Regions from separate parts of the Paenibacillus sp. FSL H7-0703 genome, predicted to be linked through region 2. Evidence: predicted binding sites of a transcription regulator. Region 2 holds the regulator's gene; each other region holds the start of a gene.
The links. The regulator Rex, encoded in region 2, represses fermentation and respiration genes when NADH is low (regulators of the CRP and FNR family bind a similar motif). The targets are predictions, from matches to a motif close to TTGTGAAATATTTCACAA.
Positions count from the first base shown of each region.

Region 1 (8,179 bases), on a different contig from region 2:
GTTAAAACCAAATTTAAACCCTTTTAAGGTGGATAGAAATGGAATAATGTCAGAGTCCATGTTATATGACCCTTCATTCTCAAAAATACCCTCTATTTTGCCGTTATTTACAAAAATCGCGTCTTGACCGGAGCGGATGATTAATTTACTGCCTTTTTTAATTTCATGATTACTCCACTTCCAGAAAATCATATCATCTCTAAATTCTTCCCACTCTACAACATTTGCAAATTGATTTCTGAAGAATCCCATACTGTATCCATCCTTTCCGTTCAGGATTTTGCAAAATTCTCAGTTAAAATGATCCTCTGCTGCCGCTATGCGAATGACCGCCGCTGGTAGTTCCGCCACCACCGCCTGAGCTGCTGCTACTGCTGCTCTTTTCAATCTTCCGTTTTGTTGTCGTTGTGTGAAGATACTGATCTCGATGCTCCAGAACTCCTGAGGCGTTCGCATCCTCGTAGGTCTGCCGATTTACCGTAACCCGACCGCCAGAATTGGAAACCATCTTACCCACGATCAACGCTGCCAATCCCAGCGCCACCGCCAAATGAAGCCATCCTTTAAAAAATATACTGTCTGGATTCACCCCTGGACGGATGGCCAAATATTTGTGCGCGCTTAGAATATACTTTTGAAATGCCAGCCCATAGTTGCCGTTGGTCAGATCCGGGCTAATCTCATGGCGTATTTTAGTAAGCCTGTCATCATCCAGATACCGTTCTGCCTTATAAAATCCGGCCAAGTATACCTCTCTATTTCTCATATCCATCGTTAAAATGACCGCGTTCCCATGAGATCTGTCATACCCAGGGCCATGGTCATCATAAAAGTCCTGCGTCATTTTCATAACATCCATATTGTCGGGATTGAGAGTAGTATAAATAATAATGTCCGTTTCTCTTTCCGCTCCGTATTGATTAGCCATAGCGTTCAACACATCATACTCTTCTTGATTGAGCAGACCCGCTTCATCATAAATCAATGGCTTCATTTCTGTCGTTGCTGGTTCGCCCTTCATTTCCATAGGAACTGCCAGAAAAACAGCAAAGAATAACAAGACGGCTATAATGGCTCTATGCTTTTTCAATAGAATTCCCCTCCCATCATCAGCCAAGTGATTAACCTTAATGAGAAGAGAGTAATGCCGAAAATGCCTGCAAACCAAGCCGTCACTTTGAACTTGCTAATCGGAGGCTTACCGACTACCTTGCCCGTCTGTCCGTTCATAGCAAACGTATGCTCCAATTGATTGTAGTCATAGTGTATGACCCATACCGGGAGCAGAACATAATCCGCTTGTTTTAATATAGTATCAATTTGCTTTTCCGTATAACTCACGGACGTATACTCTGACACCGTAGAATGAATATAAGCATCAATATATTCCTTCACTTTTTCTTTAACTCGCGGGAAAAGCTCTTCTTCGTTATAACTGTACTTCTCCGCAATATAACCCGCTAGATATGGCGTTTTAAAGGGTTTTAGCTGATCGTATGGAAAAGGCTCCAATTTATCCATCAGCTCGTCGTTCATTTTCTCCGCAGCATCAATCGGAACCTTTACATAATTCAAACGGATTTTGCGATATACATCAAAATGCTTCGTTTCCGTATATTCGTAGTCTCCGCTCGTATAGGTTCTCACTTGGGTACCTTCACCTTGAACCTCAATTTTATTATGTAATTCATATAACCAGAAGGGCACATACATCCCGGTTATTCCCTTGATTCGGTCTGCTATCATGAACCGATTCGGCGTCAGACGGCCGTTCTTACACCATTTTTTGAAAGCATCTATGGCCTCTTCCTTACTGATCGAAAAAGGAATAACCTGCGCCGGAGCCAGCTTCCCGGTCAGTCGGTCTCCAAGAACCACGGCAGAACCACAAAAGCTGCACACCGTTGCACTCGTCTCCACTTCGGTCATAATCACTGCTCCGCAGTTATTACAATGATACTCATGGGCCTCATCTTCTGAAAAAATACGATTTATCAGAGGATCAGGAATAGATTCGATATTGTCCTCTCTTCCGCAACTATGACAGGATAACATCCCTGTCTCACCGTCAAAGACCATGCCGCTGCCGCAGTTGGGGCATTTGTATTCGATAACCGGCATCTGCTCACCTCTTCATGTAGATACTATTATGATTCCTTATAAAGCATCCAGGTCGTCCTTCGTTCCTGCCCGAAGCTCGGCTATAGCCATCGCTTCATCATACGCTCTGTTCACCTGCTCTTCCATGACCTCAAAAGCAGAATTCTTGCTGCCCATAGAGTTCAAGGCTTGCTGTGCTTTGGCAACCGCCAGCTTCCCTTTAAGTTCAGCACGCCGCATTTCCAACTGCCCTATATCAGACAGCAATTTATCCTGCATTTGTTTCATATTCACGGCGTTTACTGAAGCTAAGTCATAGGACGTTTGTAATTGTTCCAGTTTCTCCGCCTGCGTTACCTTTCTCTCCAGGAACTTTCGAGCTTCATCATCATTACCGGCTTCCACGGACTTACTGGCATAATGCTGGAGCTTTTTGATCTCGGCTTTGCATTCATCCAGTGCTCTTTTCGTCCTTCTCTCATCAGCCAATACTGAAGCCGTCTCCGCTTTCACCTTGCCTAGATCACTGTTCAAATTCCGCATATAATCGTCAATGGTTTTCTCCGGGTCTCCCACCTTATCCACTAAGGCGTTAATATTCATTTTCATAATATCCCTAAACCTCGACAAAATCCCCATGATGACCTCCTTCGAAAGAACTACATTCCACCATATCATACATCAAATCCGGTAAAAAATGTTCATCATAGCTCTATATACTGGCCCACTGATCACTTTCAGATGTGTGTTCCTTTTATTATAAAAGCAAAGGGTCCAAAAACCCGCGACAGATTTTTGAACCCTTCTATTTATTGTTCCTGATTATAGTTCTTCATAGGACTTGGGGTCCTGCCCCCATATCCGTCCATCCTCACTGCTAAATGCCGAAATCACGTTCATTTCCTCTGGAGACAACTCAAAATCAAAAATATCCAGATTCTCCGTTTGGTGTTTTAAAGAAGAGGCCTTAGGGATCGGGATTGCTCCAAGTTGGATATGCCAACGTAAAATCGCTTGTGTAGTCGTTTTATCATGAGCAGCAGCAATTTTCGCAATCTCTTCATTCTCCAGCATGCTGTGACCGCGACCCAAGGGGCTCCACGATTCGGTCACGATGCCCTGTTCAGCATCTTTCGCACGCTGGTGCTCCTGATTAAACAATGGATGCAATTCAACTTGATTGATGCTCGGCGCGACACCTGTTTCCCGAATTAAACGTTCATTATGCTCGGGCAGAAAATTGCAGACCCCGATGGAACGAATATAGCCCCTTTTCTTCGCCTCAATTAACGCCTGCCAGGCTTCAACATATCGGTCAATTTGGGGATTCGGCCAATGGATCAGATAAAGATCATAATAGTCCAGGCCTCCTCTAAATAATGACTCTTCGATGGTTACAATGGCTTCTTGATAAGCATGTCGACGACCCGGTAGTTTGGAGCAAACCAACAATTCTTCTCTGGGCACAGAGCTCTGCTGGACCGCTTTCCCAACAGCACCCTCATTTTCATAGTTGAACGCTGTGTCGATCAGACGGTAACCTGCATCAATCGCGCTGGTAATCGCCCTCACTCCGTCTGCACCCTTCAATCCAGCAGTCCCAAATCCAATGACGGGCACTTTAGTCCCATCATTCAATACCTTCTCCGGAATTTGTTGGTTCATATTACAGCCTCCTTTACTATTCTCATATAACATAACACCTCTTCAAAGCTCCAGTAGAATATAGCAATCCAATACATTCCGTTCCTATATATGTATATACCCACTAGCTCGTAACTTCCCTACCAAGTTCTCTGTGTGCTAAATCAAAAAGCGCCTGATCCCCATTGAAATCATACTTGAAGTCAAGGGGTCAGGCACTTGTATACCACTACCAAATCATATAATCCACTTCATGCTGAATTGCTTGGTTGTCCAACACAAAGTTGAAGTGTCTGTATTTTTATTTCAAGCCATTCCATACCCAGTTCTCTACCTCTGGTAGGTCAATACCCTCTTCGCGAATGAATTGATGATGTTTCTTAATCGTAGCATCCATTTCATCCACAATGTTGGTGTACTTCCCAGCGTCAGGTAAGTTAAGAACGGCTTCCTTCACTAAGTCAAAACGATCCATTTGATTTAATACACGCATATCAAATGGTGTCGTAATATCGCCATTCTCACGGTAACCATGTACATGCAAGTTATGATTGTGACGATCAAAGAACAGATCTTTGATCAGACCTTCGTAACCATGGAAAGCGAAAACAACGGGCTTGTCTTTTGTGAAAAAATGATCAAATTCGGCGTCGGATAATCCACGCGGGTCTAGTTTTTGACTTCTCAGTTTCAGCAAATCTACCACATTGATGTACCGAATTTTCAAGTCAGGCAGTTTTTCATGCAAAATGGAAATCGCAGCTAAACTTTCAATCGTTGGCTCTGTACCAGCAGAAGCAATGACAAGGTCAGGTTCTCCACCTTGATCTGTACTTGCCCAGTCAATGATCTTCAACCCTTTATCCACCAATTCTTTCGCTTCATCAGCAGTAAACCATTGTGGACGTGGGTGTTTAGACGAAACAATCAAATTGATCTTTTGACGGTCGTTTAAAATGGTGTCGAAAACAGCCAACAATGAGTTGGCATCAGCTGGCAGATACTCCCGAATAAATTCTGGTTTTTTATCAGCCAAATGACCTAACAAACCTGGATCTTGGTGTGTATACCCATTATGATCCTGTTGGAACACCGTTGAAGTTGCTACGACATTCAATGATGGGATATCTGCACGCCATCCTTGATCCGTTGCTTTACGCAGCCACTTAAAGTGCTGGGTGATCATCGAGTCAACCACACGCAGGAAGGCTTCGTAACTTGCAAAGAAACCATGGCGACCTGTTAATACATAACCTTCCAGCAATCCTTCAGCTTGGTGTTCGGATAATTGAGAATCAATTACACGGCCATAGGATGATAAAAATTCATCATTAGGTTCAATAATTTGGTCCATCCATTGGCGTTTGGTTACTTCAAAAACAGGAGCCAAGCGATTAGACATCGTTTCATCTGGTCCGAAGATTCTGAAATTACGATTTTCTTCATTTAAAAGAACCACATCTTTAACGTATTTCCCTAAAACCGACATATCCTGCGCAATCACTTTACCAGGTACGGAATTATCCAGCGCATAGTTACGGAAATCCGGTAATTTCAAGTCTTTAATGAGGTTACCCGCATTCGCAGCAGGGTTCATTCCCATACGTTTATCGCCTGTAGGCAGAATTTCAGCAAGCTCAGGGTTTAAACGACCGTTTTCGTCGAACAATTCCTCTGGTCTATAGCTATTCAGCCATTCTAACAAAGCAGGTGCGTGCTGCATATTTTTTTGATCAACCGGAATTGGAACCTGATGGGCACGGAATGAATTTTCATTCGGCACGTTGTCCCATTCCTTCGGACCTGTCCAGCCTTTAGGTGAACGGAATACAATCATCGGCCAAGCCGGACGAGTAAGGTCATTATTTTCACGCGCATTCTTTTGAATAGCTTCAATCTTCTCGATAGCCGTATCCAACACTTTCGCCATTTCTGGATGCATGTGATCCGGATTTTCACCTTCAACAAAGAACGGCTCCCAACCCAAACCTTTAAAGTATGAGGTCAATTCTTCTTTTGATTGACGAGACATAATCGTTGGGTTACTAATCTTAAAGCCATTCAAGTGCAAGATTGGTAGCACTGCACCATCTGTGATGGGGTTGATAAATCGGTTAGAAAACCACGAAGCGGCTAATGGGCCCGTTTCAGCTTCACCATCACCAATAACAACAGCCGAAATCAGATCAGGATTATCCAGAATGGCACCTACACCATGAGAAAGGGAGTAACCTAATTCTCCACCTTCATGGATAGATCCAGGTGTTTCAGGAGCAGCATGTGAAGCAATACCGCCAGGGAAAGAGAATTGTTTGAACAATTTCTTCATACCTGAGATATCTTGTGTAATTTGCGGATAGATTTCAGTGTAGCTTCCATCCAGATAAGAATTTGAAACCATAACCTGGCCGCCGTGACCAGGACCTTCAATGTAAAGCATGCTCAAATCATATTTATTAATAACACGATTTAGATGTGCATAAATAAAGTTTTGTCCTGGAATTGTGCCCCAGTGTCCAATAGGCTTAACCTTCACATCTGAATCTTTTAAAGGCTCTCTCAACAAAGGATTATCTTTTAAATACAGCTGACCTACCGAAATGTAGTTCGTTGCACGCCAATATGCATCAAGTTTTTCTAAATATGTTTTAGATGAATAATCTGCTAACACGGGTGATAACGACATGGTGTCCACTCCCTAAGTAGTTTTGTTTGTAATTTATTTCCGGAAATTTCATCTACATGTACATCATAACGCTACACTGATTAAATTCAACCTTTTTCACAAGTGATACGGTCCAATTTTGTGAAATTTTGAACATACTATGAAATATAAATTAAAAAGACAGTAAAAAAGCTCTTACATTAAAATATATAGAAGTATAAACCAATAAAATTTTTAATAAACGAGGCAATCGCAGGCTTCAATACTTTTTTCAAAACCATAAAAAAAAGACCGGAGAATTCTCCAGTCTTATCATTAGTGAACCGATACAAAGGTATTAAATTTTAAATATTTGTAATGAAATCGCATATGAGAAAACTCAAATGGCGTACCGTTATCTAAAAAGAACACACCTTCCATAATACCTACAGGCTCATTTTCATTTAAATGTAGCAGCTTTTGATCATTCTCTTGAGACGGTTCTGCAAAAATGGATAAAAAAGATTTGGTGACGGCCAAGTTCCGTGAGTCTTCCAAATAATTAAAAATGGACCCCTCGATAATTGTCTGATTTAAATTCTGGACAATTTTAATGGGGATATAGCCCGTTTCAATCATAAAAGGATCATCATCAAACAGACGTAAGCGAACAATTTTGTAAACAAAATCATGAGTCTCCAAGAACAAATCGCGTTGTAACTCTTCTGTTGGCGGAATGACCTCAAAACTCAGTACTTTGATTTTTGGCTTTTTACCATGCATTTGAAAATTATCAGTGACCCCTAGATTAGAGCCTTCGTAGTTAAAGATAGATTCATTTCTTATGTATAATGGATTAATAAATGTCCCGGAACCTTGTTTTTTGAAAATAATTCCGACATTCTCCATTTTAGTCAGAGCACGTTTAATTGAACTACGACTAACCTGGTAAGTCTCACTAAGACTACGTTCATCTGGCAATCTCATATCTGCAAACTTTCCCGCAAAGATTTTCATCTTGAGATCGTCAATAATTTGCTTATAGACAAATTGTGTCATATAGTACTCCTCTTTCAGGTCTTCTATAACTCCATATAGTTTACCATAACTTGCCCATTTCATCTCGTGTTTGTTTCTGTATGCTGAGTGGACTTTCAACCGAATAGGAAGCGTCCTCGCTTTTACTTTACATCTCTATGCATAATACCATGATTACACATACATAACACCACGGAACGTATCTACAAAAGAGCAGAAAATACAGCCCCCCCCACCTTAATAACATCGGTAATAAGACCAAGCCTGTTTCGAACCTTGAGGGATGTTTGACTAGACCAGGCTAAAATCCTTGAATACATTGTTATTATTTATCTTGTTCAAACGTTTTCTAATAAAAATGGTGGGGGGGAGATCATATTGGCTATCCGCTACAGCGTCATCATTCCAACCTATAATCGAGCACAGCAATTGTTGCTCACACTCGCTTCATTTGAGACACAAACCTATCCAAAGCAACTATTCGAAGTCATTGTAGCTGATGACGGTTCTACAGACGGAACGAAAGAAATGGTCGAAGGCTTCAAAGCATCCTATCCTCTTATCTATGTGTCACATCAGGAACAACGCGGTCGATCTGCGGTTCGAAATTTGGGACTGCGCCGTGCAAAAGGGCTGTACATCATCTTCTGCGACGCTGACTTTGTAGTATTACCGGAATTCATTAGGATCGTGAGCCGTTATCACCGTAAATATCCCAAGTCCGTGCTTTCAGGCATTCCTCACTCGTGGGAC
Region 1 is NZ_JBBOPF010000001.1:2,998,083-3,006,261, forward strand. It holds gene MHB46_RS13140 (SPFH domain-containing protein) at 1-252, opposite strand, end outside; gene MHB46_RS13145 (TPM domain-containing protein) at 296-1,090, opposite strand; gene MHB46_RS13150 (TFIIB-type zinc ribbon-containing protein) at 1,087-2,121, opposite strand; gene MHB46_RS13155 (PspA/IM30 family protein) at 2,158-2,739, opposite strand; gene MHB46_RS13160 (aldo/keto reductase) at 2,923-3,765, opposite strand; gene MHB46_RS13165 (phosphoketolase family protein) at 4,046-6,430, opposite strand; gene MHB46_RS13170 (GntR family transcriptional regulator) at 6,725-7,447, opposite strand; gene MHB46_RS13175 (glycosyltransferase family 2 protein) at 7,805-8,179, shown strand, end outside.
Region 1: MHB46_RS13165 (phosphoketolase family protein) is a predicted target of Rex. The motif match lies at 6,549-6,566, and genes of this name have one in related genera.

Region 2 (8,179 bases):
TACCTGCACGCACCATTTTCTTCAGTACGATGGACGGACGATATTTCAATTCGCCGAATTCACGGAACATACGCTCCAGAGCAGCCAAAACGGAATCTAGACCAAAGCGGTCAGCCATTTCCAAAGGACCGCTTTGGAAGTTATAGCCGATTCGCATAGCGTCATCAATATCTTCAGCGGAAGCCACGCCCTCTTGAAGTACATGGGCCGCTTCGTTAATCAGCAGACAGATAATCCGGCTTGTTACGAATCCAGGAGATTCATAAATCATGACTCCTTTTTTCTCCACTATTTCTTCCACGAACATTTTAGTGTGTTCAAATGTATCGTCCGAAGTTTTCAAACCACGAATAATTTCTACAAGATCAATACGGGATACTGGATAAATAAAGTGCATACCAATAACACGCTCAGGATACTTGGTCGAGCTAGCAAGCTCGGTCAGGCTCAGCGTGGATGTATTACTTGCAAGAATAATATTGCTTGGACACACATAGTCTAGCTCTTGGAACACTGCTTTCTTCTCGTCCAGATTCTCTGTAATAGTCTCAATGACCATATCGCAGCTGCCGAGCTCCGCCAAATGGATTACTTTTTGAATACGGGATAAGATCAATTTTTTCTCAGCCTGAGTAATTGCCCACTTTTCCAGTTGTTTGTCCAGACTCGTTTCAATCATATTGTAGGCGTAGTCTAGTTTCTCTGGTGTCTGCTCTACCAGCAGCACATCGATTCCTTTGGACGCGAGCATTTCAGAAATCCCCTGTCCCATGGTGCCGCCGCCGATGACGCCGATTTTTTTAAATTGCATGATTCTTTACTCCACCCTTTCCTGGTCACTCTCATATATTGTATCCTTCTTTGTCGAAAAATACATGTTTATGTCCCAATAGATAATAATATCTTAGCACGGACTAAAAGTAAAAAAAAATAACCAGCATAAAAAATTATGCTGGTAATAAAGCATTTTCACTAAATTGACATCTAAATTGATCTCCAGACAGAGTTTCTTCCTTCATCAGGATGTCAAGTGAGTTGTCGAACACAGGACGATGCTTTTCCAGCAACTCCAAAGTTCGGGTATGCAGGTCAGCCATAATCTCGCCATTTTCCCGCATAAGTTCTTCTTTGGTTACCATTTCCATGTTAATAATGCCAAGTGAAGTCAAACCGGAAGTCATCATCGTATGGACGATGTTCAGCGCCTGCTCAAAATCATTACTTGAGCCGGTACTGCGACCGCCATAGTACATTTCTTCCGCCGTGGCCCCTGCGAGCGAGATCATGATCTGCTCCTCCAGGAACTGCTTGGTGTATAAATAATGCTCTTGCTGTGGATTGTGGCGCACATAGCCAAGCGCTTTCCCACGTGGGCTAAGTGCTACCTGGCTTACGCTACCGGGACGAACAATTTCGGCCATAATAGCATGTCCCAGTTCATGAATCGCTACACGTTTTTTCTCTTCCAACGTCGATTCTCGATCTGTCTTTTCACCCATCATTACTTTGTCAATTGCCATCGACAGATGCTTCTGCGCAATCATTTTCTGATCCTGTCTCATCGCATAGATTGCCGCTTCATTCATCACGCTCTCCAGCTGTGCGCCGGAAAACCCGTAAGATTCCTCAGCAATTTTGTCCAGATTCGCATCTTCCTGAATCGGTTTGTTTTTGGCATGAATTTTAAGAATATGAAGACGGCCCTTCTTGTCAGGCAAATCCACTTGAATATGACGGTCAAAACGCCCTGGACGCGTTAAGGCACTGTCCAGCATTTCTTTACGGTTTGTTGCTGCAATGATCAAAATCCGCGGTGTATCTGCCGAATAAATGCCATCCATTTCTGTCAGCAACTGATTCAAAGTCTGATCATATTCTCGTTGCTGTCCACCCTCACGTTTACCACCAATTACGTCGATCTCGTCAATAAAAATAATCGCATTTTCCTTCTTTTCCTTGGCTGCACGAGTACGTGCCTCCCGAAACAACTCACGAACACGACCCGCGCCAACACCAACGTACATTTCAACAAATTCACTACCTGAGGCTGCAACAAATACAGAATTAGTATAGTGTGCGGCTGCTTTCGCCATCAGTGTTTTCCCTGTTCCCGGAGGACCTGTGAGCAGAACACCTTTTAATGGACGGATACCAAACTTAGAAATTTCATCATGTCGATTCAAAAAGTCCAGGGCCTCACGCAGCTCCTGCTTAGCGCTTTCCTGCCCACCGATTTCCTCAAAAGTCAGTTTGTCCGGACCACTTTTTTTGCGTTTACGTTCTTGCCCAGCACCTACGGCCAAGCCACCACGCGCATGCATGAGCATTAACAAGCCGCTGAGCATCACGCCAGCAACTAGAAGAGGGATAATATTCACCCCAATAAAAACGAGAAATATAATAGTCACCGGCACTATGCCGATTAATGTTTCCTTGATCCATCTAGGCATTAGGCCATACCCCCATTTGCTGAGATTGACGTGGCAATACGATAAACTTGGTCGCTTTACCTTCGCTGAGTCGGATATAGACATTGTTCGAATCCATGTCGGTATCAGCTTTGATACCCGTCTTTTTCTTTTTCATCTGCTCAACTGTAGATGAAATTTGAGTATACTTTTTATTTTCCATCGCTTCGGCTACAGGAAACATGGCCTCAGACCACCATTGATTCAGTGCTGAATTGGAACGATCTTCAATATCCAGCTTAATGGTACGGCTGCCAATGATGGTTTGCCCTTTTTGCTTAACCACATCGACTAATCCGGCCACATCCGCCTGCGGTTTGAGATCTAGTTTCAATACAACCTGATCCTGTTTAATATCTATTTGAGCGCTTGTCACGCCTGGATATTGAGAAACCAGTTTTTCCAGAGGGCTTTGCATTGTAACCTGACGGTAAATGAACCATCCCCCAAATAGCAGCAAAGCTGCCAAAACTGCCGCCACAACGATAGGAACTGCACGCAATTTCAAACAACATCCTCCTCTCAAAATGTAAAACACAGAAGAAACGGGACGAATGTCAACAAACAACCAAATTGCATGATCTTACAGCGATCAGCAATTCTTTTTTCTATCATTTTTGTCTATCACTTATAAAATATAGTATATCATAACGTATATCTAATATCGAAGGCAATGTGTGGAGGAGTTGTGATGAGGCAAAATCTTTGGTTAAGGTGGAGGCGAAACGCTGAGCGTAGGATTTGATCTTACGATCGCTGTTGCCACCCGATTTTTCTCGATTTTATTCTTACTGAGAAAATCCGGCGGCAAAGGCGAACGCTCCGCTTCTCCAGATTCAAATCCTCCACTCCGTACTGCCCGCCATAAAGATGAATTTGCCCTAGGAGAGAAAATGGATAGGTAAAGATGCTTCACTGGTTTTCAGCCCATTTTACGGCATAGCAAGACTAAAAGACGTAAATACGATTTCCATCGCATTTACGTCTTTTTCTTGAGCTTTCAATTATTTACTAGTCATTCATTCCACATCTGCTAATCCTCAACCAGCTCAGTTATTGGGCAAAGTATATTTTACACCCGTCGCTACCCCATCTGAGAAACGATAAAAGGTGTAGTAATGATGACTTCCATCATCGTAAAACAACTGCCACACATATTCGCCATTGAACACACTCGGCTGAAGCCTTACAATTTTTGCACCTGGAAGCTGCTGTTGAATTATTGCCGTCATTTTTTGCTCATCGACTCCGTTCTTCAGCAACTCAGTGTGAACACCGCTATTATCTGCGGCAGGTACGTTAGGTTGTCCTTCCACTTTTTGAAAAGGAACCCACACCATTATATTTTCATTCTGTGCATTTTTCCCTTGAACCACCCAATATACCTGATCCCACACAGACTTCCATGTTTGAGTCGTGCTAACCAGACCACCTGATTGCTTGGCCTTAATGATAGCGGCATTTTTCTCAGCCACCTGGTCTTGAGTAACATAGGAATAATACCAGAAAATGCTGACCAGGATCAGTATTACGGCCAAAATGGCGACCGCTATCCACTTTTTCTTATTTTTCAAACCCGTGCTTCCTCTCTAAGGGGATGTGACACCTGAATTAGCGCGACAGCAGCCCTTCAAAGGCGGCTTGTGCCTCATGTTTGATGCGTTCCTCGTCCATAGTCAGGCATTCGCCGTTTTTCACAACCTGACGACCGTCTACCCATACGTGAACCACGTCTTTGGCGCTTGCTGAGTATACCGCATGGGAAATAAGATCTGTACGCGGCAAGAAATGTGCCTGATTCAGATCCAGCGCGATAAAGTCAGCCTTGTTGCCTGCTGCCAACGCTCCTACTTCTTTTAAACCAATTGACTTTGCACCGTATTCTGTTGCCAGACGCAGCGCTTCACTCGCAGGAACTGCCGTAGGGTCACCAGATACACCCTTGTGAATAAGTGCTGCCAGACGCATTTCCTCGAACATATCCAGGTTATTATTGCTGGCAGGACCATCCGTTCCGAGAGAAACGGTAACCCCTGCACGCAGCAATTCAGGCACTCTTGCTACACCACTTGCCAGCTTCAAGTTGCTACCTGGGTTGTGCGAAACCGCTACACCACGTTCAGCCAGTAAAGCTATTTCTTCGTCATTCAAATGAACGCCATGGGCAACAAGCGAAGGACGGGAGAAAAAGCCAAGCTTATCCAAGTGTGCAACTGGACGCAAACCGTAGTCACGTACGTTTTGCTCCACTTCGGCGATCGTCTCAGACATGTGCGTATGCAGCGGCAAATCCAGATCATGCGCAGCTTGTACGAATTTTTCAATAAACGCAGGTGGACAGGTGTATGGCGCATGCGGTGACATCATCGTTGTAATACGCCCGTCTGCTTTACCATGCCAGTTACGCGCAAAAGTTACGGCCTCAGCCAGCTTGATTCGCTGTTCTTCCTCCGAACATAGTCCAATTGCTCCACGCATCAGACTTGCACGAATACCTGACTCTTCAGCCACACGAGCCACCTCATCCATATGATCGTACATGTCCAGGAAGGTCGTTGTTCCACCTTTCAGCATTTCCAGCACAGACAACGACGTACCCCAGTACACGTCCGTAGATGTAAACTTGGCTTCCATAGGCCACATTTTTTCCTGAAGCCATACTTGAAGTGCCAAGTCATCTCCATGCCCACGCAGCAGAGACATCGCCGCATGACCATGAGTATTAATCAGACCAGGTAAAAACAAAAGCCCCTTACCATCGATCGCTTCCGTCTCTTCCTCACCCGAAGGCAAAGTCTCGCCAATGTAAGTAATGCGGCTATCTTCCACAATCATAAAACCATGGATTACCCCAGCTTCTGGTCCATTTACGGCAAAAGAGCCGTTTTTAATCATCCATTTATTCACTGTCATATTGTGTTTCTTCCTTTCCGTCCTCCAAATAATAAGCGAGGCTAAGCAAATCAGTTGTAAAGTCTGTGGCATGAATCCGAATGTTGGCCGGTGCCTTGAGAGTAGTCGGTGCAAAGTTCAGGATCGCTCCAATTCCACTCTCAATAAGCCTGTCAGCCACGTGCTGTGCTTCAAAATCAGGTACGGTAATAATCCCGATTCGAATGTTTTTTTCTCTCACAGTCGCTTCCAGTTCATCCATCGGTTGCACGACCAATGTATTGATCTTGGTCCCTACCTTATCCGGAAACGCATCAAATACCGCTACAATCTTCATATTGTCTTTTAAATAAGCGTTATAATTCGAAAGGGCTTGCCCCAGATTACCCGCTCCGACCAATACTACATTAATTTGCTGATCGATTTTCAGGATATGGCGTATTTTCTCAATTAGATAAGAAACATCATAACCGATACCCTTCCGACCAAAATCTCCAAAATAGGCGAGATCTTTACGGATTTGGGCCGGGTTCAAATCTAGCCTCTGTCCCAACTCTTGAGAAGAGACCGTAGCCACCTCCCGTTTGTGAAGTGCATTCAGATAACGTAAATATACGGGTAACCTCCGTACGACAGCCTCTGAAATTTTATCTGATTTCATACTTGCTCCCCCTAATTGTAACGAACATACTTAGTGTCCGTCCGTTATGCCTCGGTCTCCGGGGCGGATTGGAGCCATTCGGCGATGCGGGGCACCATTTGCTCCGATGGCATATGCTCCATTTTTGGTCCCGGTAACGAGTACAAAAAGTGCTTTCCGTAATAGGATTCGATCACACGCGTATCGTAAACGATAACGACCCCGTGGTCGCTCGCTGTACGAACCAACCGACCAAATCCCTGTTTGAAGCGAATGACCGCTTGTGGTACAGACAGCTTCATAAATGGATTCTTCTTCTGCTGCTGGAGCAGCTCGCTTTTTGCCTCCAGCAACGGGTGATTCGGCGGTTGAAATGGCAAGCGAACAATGGCTAGACAAGTCAGAGCCTTCCCCGGAATATCGACGCCTTCCCAGAAGCTGCTGGTTCCCAGCAATACAGAAGCTTTGGCTTCCTGAAAACGGCGGGTTAGCTTGCTGCGACTCCCACTGTCCACTCCTTGTCCCAGCACAGTAATTTCGCTGGATGCTAAGGCCTCTTTGAGCGGCTCATACACTTGCCGGAGCATCCGATAGGAAGTAAACAGAACGAGCATTCTCCCCCGCGTCGCCTGAGCAGTCGCTCCTAGAGAGCTAACGAGCATATCTACAAAGTGTGCATCTCCTACACTGCCCTTCACGCTTGGGAAATCCCGTGGAATGACCAGCAACACCTGATCCCTGTAATTAAAGGGTGACGGGAGCTGCGAAGTCATCAGCCGCTCTTGATCTGCGGCCTCCTGCAAGCCAAGCTGATCGATCATGTACTGAAACGACTTATCTACCGATAAGGTAGCAGACGTCAGAATGATGCTTCTTTTTTTGTCAAAAAACATTTCTTTCAACTGGCGGCTCACATCGACGGGCACTGCATAAAATTGTAATGATTTACTGCGGAATTGCCCACTCGCTTCGAGCCAGTATACGGTTGTTTCATCATCGAGTCGCATAAAAAAGCGCAAATTTTCTCGAATCCCCGCCAGATCCTTGAGCAAGCCCGTGATATCTGTAATAAGGCTATCCGCCGCATAATCGTCATGTTCTTCCTTGACGTCCAGCATCAGCTTGTCGCCCTTGCGCAAAATTTCACTCATCGTTACATATAACTGATTTTCCAAAGCCCCCGCCTGATCCCACTTTGCAGGCTTGGCTGAAGGTTTGAGACGGGAAGAAAACTGTCCTGTTTCACCCGGTGTCGCATCGCTTCGCTCTGGCAACATGCCAAACAGCTTGTCGCTTAGCAGGTCCCAAGTTTCCTTAACCTCTAACACGAGCGGATACATCTGATCGATGGTTGAGGCCCAATCCGTCGACTTCTCGTGCCCCGATTTCGCCAACTGTTGACGAAGTGAGGGCAGTTGTCCATTCTTGCTGTCTTTGAAAAGTCGCGTCAGTGTATGCACGAGTGTGAAATATTTCATATGCATACCTAGGTGCTTACCAGCTACTTCCTCCAGGTGATGGGCTTCATCAATCACCAGATGTTCATAGCTCGGCAACAACTGGTGACTAGCTTTGACGTCTGTAAACAACTTAGAGTGATTCGTAATAACAACATCCGCTATCCCTGCTTCATGGCGTGCACGATGATAATAGCATTTGCGGAACCATGGGCAAGAACGACCAAGACAGGACTCTGAATCACTCGCCACCGTTTCCCAGAAATCTCCACCACGGTTGCTCAGATTCAGTTCTTCATCATCACCGGTTTCTGTTAGCGTCAACCAGACGATCATCTGAGCAGCTGTAATTAAATCTTCCTTCGGTGTCGCGAAGTCTCTTCTGTTTATTTTATGTTCAAACTTACGCAGACACAAATAATGTCCCCGACCCTTGAAAATAGCAGCCCGGAACGGAAACGGAATCACCTTAGTCAGCATCGGAATGTCGCGCTCGCGTAATTGCTCCTGCAGGTTGATCGTATGTGTACTTACCATAACTCGCTGTCCTTTTTTCACACTGTGATACAGCGATGGGAGCAAATAGCCGAGGGACTTCCCTGTTCCTGTACCTGCTTCGATCAGTAGGTGCTTGTCTTCACTCAGTGCCTGATTTACACCCTCAATCATCTGTATCTGCGCCTCGCGCTCCTCATATTGGCTCAAGGATGAACGCAAATTGT
Region 2 is NZ_JBBOPF010000003.1:37,919-46,097, forward strand. It holds gene MHB46_RS25510 (3-hydroxyacyl-CoA dehydrogenase family protein) at 1-811, opposite strand, end outside; gene MHB46_RS25515 (AAA family ATPase) at 948-2,450, opposite strand; gene MHB46_RS25520 (hypothetical protein) at 2,443-2,976, opposite strand; gene MHB46_RS25525 (cell wall elongation regulator TseB-like domain-containing protein) at 3,518-4,042, opposite strand; gene MHB46_RS25530 (amidohydrolase) at 4,080-5,381, opposite strand; gene MHB46_RS25535 (redox-sensing transcriptional repressor Rex) at 5,368-6,021, opposite strand; gene dinG (ATP-dependent DNA helicase DinG) at 6,066-8,179, opposite strand, start outside.

Region 3 (8,179 bases), on a different contig from region 2:
TTCAGTCGGCGCGAACATAATGTTCTTGAGCACGGTCATATGCGGAAACAAATTGAAGTGTTGAAATACCATACCTATATTTTCACGGACTTTGTTAATGTCCACGTTTTTGTCACTCAAGTTGTAGTCATCGACAATGACCTCACCTGCGGTAATTTCTTCAAGCATGTTCATACAACGCAAAAAAGTACTTTTCCCCGAACCAGAGGGGCCAATGACACATACAACCTCGCCTTCACGTACTTGCATGTCGATGCCCTTTAGCACTTGATTACTACCATAGCTTTTTTTCAGGTTTTTAACGATAATTTTACCCACGGCGAACTCTCCCTTCAAGACGGTTGGAAATTTTGGTCAGGACTGTAATGACGATAAGATACATCACCGCTACTACCAGCCAAATATCAAAGGATTGGAATGTCCGCGCAATAATGATCTTACCCGATTGGGTCAACTCGACCAGACCGATAACAGACAAAATGGACGTATCCTTCAACGTAATAACCAACTGATTGATAAACGACGGGATCATGATTTTCACAGCTTGTGGCAAAATGATTTTAAGCATAGCCGTCCGATAGGGTAGACCAAGCGAACGAGCTGCTTCCATTTGTCCCGGATCAATGGACTGAATACCACCACGGATAATCTCAGTTACATACGCACCCGCATTCAGGGATAACGTCAGTACAGCCGCAACAAAAAGCGGCATTTTGAAATCCAGTGCCTGTGGAATACCAAAGTAAATAAAGAAAGCAAGCACGATCAGCGGAATACCGCGGAATATATCGACGAATACAGTTGCAATACCACGGAACACCTTGTTATGGCTTACTTTCATAAAGCCAAACACCAATCCTAGGATAAAGGCTACGAGTAAAGATACAAGTGTGTACAGCAACGTATTTCCCATGCCCTTAATCAGCGAAGGCAGCGAAGCGGAAATCAGTCCCCAGCGGCTGGTCTCTACAGGCGCCACACCTTTGCCCGATTCGCCAAGGTATTTAGCCAAAATTTTATCGTATTCCCCGCTATTGCGCAGATTAACAAGCCCTGCATTAAATTTCTCCAGCAACTCCTGGTTCTTGCCTTGGTTAACAGCAAACCCGTAAGAAGCACCTTTTTCCTTATCTGTTACCAGCTTAAGGCCGTTATTTTGGTTTACACCGTATGCCAGTACCGGATAGTCATCAAAGCAGGCAACCGAATTACCTGTTTTAACTTCATCATACATTTGAGAAGAATCATCGAACGGTACTGTAGTAAAGCCGTATTTGGCCTTAATCGATTCTGCGAATGTGTAACCTTCCGTTCCTGTTTTGACAGCGACACGCTGTCCTTTCAAGTCCTCATAGCGTTTAACCGTATCATTATCCTTGCGGACCGCCATGACGACGCCTGAATCAAAATAAGGCTCGGAAAAATCAAATTTCCGCTTACGTTCATCGGTAATACTCATCCCGGCAATGACACCATCCACTTGATTCGTTTCAAGGGCCTGCACTGCCGCGTTAAAGCCAAGAGGCTTAATGGTATATTCAAAATTCTGATCCTTGGCAATAGCTGCCAGCAAATCCATGTCGATTCCGACAAATTTACCATTGACATCTTCAAACTCAAAAGGCGCGAACGTTGTATCCGTGCCGATATCATACTTTGTTTTATTTTCTGCATGTGCCACTACACCGAAATTACCGGACAGGGCAACCACAAAAAACAAACAAATCATGAGTGCTATTAGTTTTCTAGATTTTTGCATAATTTCCTCCAGTCAGTTGAACGGTTCAAAGTTTTCTGTTTATTTTACAGGAGTTATTAAAAATTGACTACTTTGATGTCAGCTATTTTTGAAAAATGTTTCATGGAACTATCTGGAGGTGTGAACTTTGAAGAAGCCGTTTTGCCCCAGAATGCCAATAAGCCCCTGCCGCAAAAAGCGGACGGAAGCTTATTGTGTATTCTATAGTGTGTACCTATTTTTCAAGAAATAATAATGAACTAGAAAAGAATTTTGAAAATCAATCCAGATAACAGCGCAGCAATCGGTATCGTTATAACCCAAGTAATAATAATTCGACCGGCCAGCGACCAACGCACAGCGGAAAAACGCTTCGCAGAACCCACACCCAAAATAGCCGAAGTAATGGCATGAGTGGTACTTACGGGCAAATGAAGCAATGTAGCTGTGAAAATAACAGAGGCTCCCGAAATGTCGGCTGCGAATCCGTTAATTGGCTCGATTTTAAAAATCTTGGTTCCCATCGTCTTGATGATTTTCCAGCCCCCGATAGATGTACCCAGCGCCATGGCTGTTGCGGCTGAAATTTTTACCCACATGGGTACTTCCAAATGGTCCTGATACCCCGCCGAAACGAGTGCGAATGTAATAATCCCCATCGCCTTTTGAGCATCATTCGTACCATGCGTGAACGACTGAATCGCTGCCGTAATGACCTGCATTGTACGAAACCCTTTGTTCACCGTATGCGGACTACGACGAGCGAAGATGTATTTTAAAATCATCATCACGATGTAACCGACAACAAAAGCAATTAACGGGGAGAAAATAAGTCCTTCGACAATCCCGATGAAGCCGCTCCAGTTTAATTTATCCGATCCCGCACCTACATACACCGCTCCAGCCAATGCACCAATTAGTGCATGAGAAGAGGATGAAGGAATACCGAACCACCAGGTTAAGAGGTTCCAGATAATCGCAGCGATCAGCGTCGCAATGACGATATCAATTCCATTCGTAAGCTTGGTTGGATCAGCGACACTTCCACCAATCGTCTTCGCAACGCCTGTAAACAATATTGCCCCGAGAAAATTCATGACCGCAGCCATAATAATCGCACGTCGCGGGGTCAATGCACGGGTCGATACCGAAGTTGCAATCGCGTTCGCCGTATCATGAAAACCATTAATAAAATCAAACGCCAGAGCAAGAAAAATAACAATACCCAATACCAGTAAACTTGTATCCATGTAAAAGGACTCCCTTACGAGTTACGCATAATGATGGATTCCAGCATATTTGCAACATCCTCGCATGAATCCGTTGTCGTTTCAAGGCGTTCGTACAATTCTTTGCGTTTAATCAGTTCAATAGGGTCAGTTACAGTTGCAAACAGGTTTTTGATGCAAATACGCAATAATTCATCCCCCTGATTTTCCAAATCATTCAGGCGAATAGTGTATTCACGAATGGCCAGCAATTTTTTCTGTGAAAGCAAATGCACAGCTTTCTGAATTTCGTAAGCTGATTGACGCAAAATATCAGCGAACTGCACAATATACTCGTCCGGCTCCGTAATGTTGTACATATAAAAACGGGAAGCCGTCGCTTCAAGACCGTCCAGCACATCATCCATGGTTGTTGTCAGTTCCATGATGTCGTCGCGTTCCAACGGCGTAATGAAGGTCTTGTTCAGCTCAGTAATAATCGTGTGTGTGTAATCATCACACTTATTTTCATACTTCTTCATTTCATTTGTAAACAAAGTCACATCTTGAAGATTTGAAGTATGTTGGGCAAAATAATCGGCTGCTTGCACGATCGTATCTGCCATATTTTCCAACGTCTCGAAGAATATATCCTTTTTCTTCAATCTCATAACGATTACCCCTTTACGAAAATATCCGCAACCTGTTTCGACTGCAATAGACAACCTTTGCTATCTTATCACACTCATCAATGTTTTTGTAATGTTTGTAAAAGCAAATTTCATGATATACGTATACAATGCCCGACATAGAAGGTCATTATCCGACAATTTTTTCCTAAAAAGGTGTATTTCGTTTTCTAATTTTCTTCTATGGTTACATGTTCCTTTAGTGGTGTATCTGCAGGTACTACATGTATATAGGATGTACCTGGCGTTAACGGGATTTCAACCCCATTTTTCATAAAACGAATCGCATCGCCTGGTGTATGTTGCCACTCAGCCTGTATTAACTGTCCTTGTTGAAACACCATGGCCTCTCCGCTGTCGTCCAGCTCAACACTTAATCTGCCTACATCATCCAACGTTCGATGCCTAGTGCTCATCACAATGACATTGGCTGCTGAGAGCTGTTGGTTATTATTTTGATCCACATGTGACTTTTCGTTCACAAAACGCTTATATTGTTGATCCGCTGGATCATAGGTATAAGATACCCGATAGCTTTTAAGCAAAAACCGGATTTGTAAAGATGCTGCGCTCTCATCTACCATAACTGGGGTTTCACCGGATTTAAGGTAAGAATATACTGGAACGTCCGTATGCTTGGCATACCCTTTACTATCGCTTCCTTTGCGCAGTCTGTTCACGTCTGTGTATAAATTATGTGGAGGACGACGATCTTTGCTTCGCCAGAAGTAAGCCCCTCCATTTGAAATCTCATCCAGATGTTCCTTCCGCTGCTGCTGTAAAATCGCATAGGCATCAGTGCTTCCCCCTGCGTGTATCGGCAACGCACCATAGGTTTCGCCCAGCTCAATCAAATACGGCCGAATGCTACGGACCGGTCCAATCTTTACATCTCCGCCATGACTTTGAAAAAAAGCGACTAGACGGGTAATCCCGCCTTCTGCAAGAACTTCATATACCATGTCTGCCTGGCTAAGTCCTGCCTGTGGACGTGCAGCCGGAGCATTGTTAATCATGACAGCGAGCGGCCGCTCCAAAACAGGCTGCTCCACCGGAAGACCGGTAAGCGGAGCTGTAAATGCCGGAATAGACTGCTCCTTCGGCGGTTCAAGTGCCTCCTTCTCTGTTACTTGCTTGGTCGGTTGGGGAACGGAATCAGATTCACCCGTATTGGACATAGCAGTACAAGACATCAGCGTCATGCATAACAGAGCTGAGGCCATCACACGCAACCAATGATTTCGTTGGGAAATGGGCCCGGACAAGTTCATCCCTCCACTTAGTTATTTTTCTCATTATAAGCTTTATTTCCTGTTTTTGTCTTGATTGAAGCGTAACCACTCTATAGAATACTTATCTAAAGACATTAAAATTTAAAAAAATATTCGGACTTTGTGATTTTTATCACAAATAACTGTAACTGAACCTACTACAATAAAGGTGTAGCAAAGATGATCATCCCCAACAAAATGAAATACAACCAACATTATAGATTAAGAAAGAGGAGTGGTTTGAATGTTTAACAGCTGGTTACGTGAAAACAAAGTGGCAATGTGGTTGCTGACTGTAGTACGGGTTTATCTAGGGTATGAATGGATGACCCACGGACTTGAAAAGCTGACAGGTGGATTCGATGCAGGCGGATTTATCTCGGGGGCCATTGCTAAAACAGGTGGAGAACATCCCGCTGTACAAGGCTGGTGGGGATCGTTCCTGGAAGCCTTTGCCCTGCCTAATGTAGGTTTGTTCAACGTCCTGATCCCATTGGGTGAGTTCTTGGTAGGGGTTGGCCTGCTTCTCGGTACATTGACTACACTGGCTGCTTTGATGGCTATGGTTATGAACTTCTCGTTCCTGTTCTCGGGTACAGTAAGCACCAATGCAATCTACCTGTTGTTTGAAATCTTCCTTGTAGTTGCTGGTGCAAATGCCGGAAGAATTGGCTTTGACCGTTGGGTACTGCCCTTCCTGCGTGGACTGTTTCGTAAAAATAAAGATACCTTACCAGCGGACCCTAGTCGAAGAATAGCTTAAACTGGCTAAAAAAGAACGTGCCTTCTAATTAATCGAAGACGCAAAATACACAAAAGAACTTCCATTCCCACACACCATGTGGATTCGGAAGTTCTTTTTTTACATTTACGTATCACTTTCTTAACCAAAAGCCCAACAATTGAGACTTAACGAGCCAAGGACATACGATTGAAAAAGCTTACGCGCGGAGCGCTCATGATCCGCAGCCCCCATCGCATAAAACAAAGGTGAAAAATGCTCTATTCCATAAGAAGGTACCGCCTGTTTGGCATATGGAGCCTTCTTGTCATATTGGAATAGGTGACGCAAATTCCAGTCTTGAAGCTGCTGTGCAATCCAGTCATCATATTGAACGGCCCAATCGGCTGGCTCACTCGTCTGCTTGAGTGTCCGCAAGTTGTGGACCAATCCGCCGCTACCGATAATCAAAATCCCTTGTTCTCGCAACGGCGCCAGCATCCGTCCAATCTCGTATTGCTCCTGGGGAGCGCGCCGAGAATCAATGGATAAGGGTACGACCGGTATGTCCGCATCAGGGTATATATGCCGCAAAACCACCCATGCTCCATGATCCAGTCCCCGGTTCCGAACCGGCTGGTGGAACAGGTTATGCTGACTGAACAGATGCTCTATCTCCTCATACAGCTTTGGATCGCCTGGTGCAGGGTAATCGATTGAGTACATTTCTTCGGGAAAGCCATAGAAATCGTGCAACGCTGCATGCTGATCATCCGCGCCAATACATTGATCGGGGCTATCCCAATGCGCGGAAAAAATGACAATTCCTTTGGGTCGGGGCAGGCTCGCGCCCAGCTTTGCAAGAAAGCTGGTATATGCGTTATTTTCTACAGCCAGTGTCGGTGAACCATGCGCAACAAAAATTGAGGGTAATGTCATCGCTGCCAACCTCCACACGCCAGTATAGTGTTACTCTTCCATTTTACTCCGGCGGAGGCGCAATTTCCAATACAATCCGTTACACACTGAAATCAGATCATCCAGTGCTGCCAATCCCGTTGAATATTTTCCTGTTCATCCAGCCATTCAAGTGTTCGATCAATCAGCCGTTGCCGCTCTTTACCTGACGAGAAAGTGTGATCTCCCTGGAAAATAATCTCTTTATCACAGCGTCCCTCTGGACGCATCCAGAATATCTTTTGAAACAGAAATGCATAATCCACAGGAATAATATCATCCGAGGTGCCATGAACAACGAGCACATCTCCGTTAAATTTAACGGCCTCCTGGAACGGCTGAAATTGAGCTAACGACTCAAAATAAGCAGGCGTAAACTTATAGCCCAAATAATCGGCATGACCGTTTTTAACAGACTCATCGTACACGCTTCGCTCCGTAATTTTGACAATGTCGTTGAACGGATAGCCCACTGCGGACCAAAGAACCAGATTTTGTACTCTCTTGTCCCGTACGGCTGTGAGAAGGGCAACTGCGCCCCCCAGACTGTGACCGATCAGCGTCACCTTGGTCGGGTCAATGTCCGCGCAATTGACGGCGTAATCCAACACGGTACGTGTCTGATTAATCATGGACTCAAGCCCCTGCTTGCCGTATTCACCTGTGCTTTCCCCACAACCGGCAAAATCAAAGCGCAGGACAAAGTATCCCCCTTCGGCCAGTTCACGCGCAGTCTTGACGAATAATCGATCTACTCCGATACGATTGCCTACAAAACCGTGACATATAACAACGAGAGGAACCCTTTTCTGACGATCTCCCTCATTTATACGGTTTGGATAATGAATTGTTGCTGCCAGTTCTTCATGTTCAAAGCGAATTCCAATTTGCCGTTCCATCCTGATTCCCCCTGTTTCAAGCTTCACTACACATTTATGAATTCAAACTCATATAGTAACGTGGAATATCCATCCAGGATATTCATTCACTTTAATTCCGATAAGTTTAATAAGATTTTATAATAAAGTCAGTCTATCATCGCCCTGCTTCCTTGTCAACCTGTCAGTTCACATCGTTAAAAAAGTAAACAAATAGCGCTCCCCGATGCGATTCCGGAGAACGCTATACTACATTTATTAGAGTGAATCCACTACATTAAAGTAGACATTCATTATTCGTAGCTGTTCCTAAACATTTGGTGGGTCTCCGTTCGTCCCTCCCACTCCAGCTTACAAGAGGCGCCGTTATGTTCATCCTCATGCCACAGGCTGCGGTAGTTCTGTGCACCTAGTTCACCCGCAAATTCTGTATCCTCAGCCACTTCGATATCGTCCAGTATACGGTACGTTGGAGATGATCCTTGAACGCTCCGGTGACTCACATTTGTAAACGAGGCCACCCCGCTATTCCCGTTCGAAGCGTTTGCCAGTCGTTTTTGGACTGAATAATCTGCCTGGTTCTCCAGTTTCATGATGCCACACCCTCTTAACGTTTATATTCAGGTTGCTCTATGTGCTCACCCTGTATCCAGTTTGAGGAGAATGCAGCGGTAATATACATTTTATAGATAAAGTCTTTTGCCATCCGACGCTTCC
Region 3 is NZ_JBBOPF010000001.1:2,307,433-2,315,611, forward strand. It holds gene MHB46_RS09985 (amino acid ABC transporter ATP-binding protein) at 1-318, opposite strand, end outside; gene MHB46_RS09990 (amino acid ABC transporter substrate-binding protein/permease) at 311-1,759, opposite strand; gene MHB46_RS09995 (hypothetical protein) at 1,823-1,966, shown strand; gene MHB46_RS10000 (inorganic phosphate transporter) at 1,999-2,988, opposite strand; gene MHB46_RS10005 (DUF47 domain-containing protein) at 3,003-3,617, opposite strand; gene MHB46_RS10010 (DUF3048 domain-containing protein) at 3,806-4,900, opposite strand; gene MHB46_RS10015 (DoxX family membrane protein) at 5,151-5,669, shown strand; gene MHB46_RS10020 (dioxygenase family protein) at 5,790-6,566, opposite strand; gene MHB46_RS10025 (alpha/beta hydrolase) at 6,659-7,483, opposite strand; gene MHB46_RS10030 (hypothetical protein) at 7,756-8,055, opposite strand.
Region 3: MHB46_RS10015 (DoxX family membrane protein) is a predicted target of Rex. The motif match lies at 5,028-5,045, and genes of this name have one in related genera.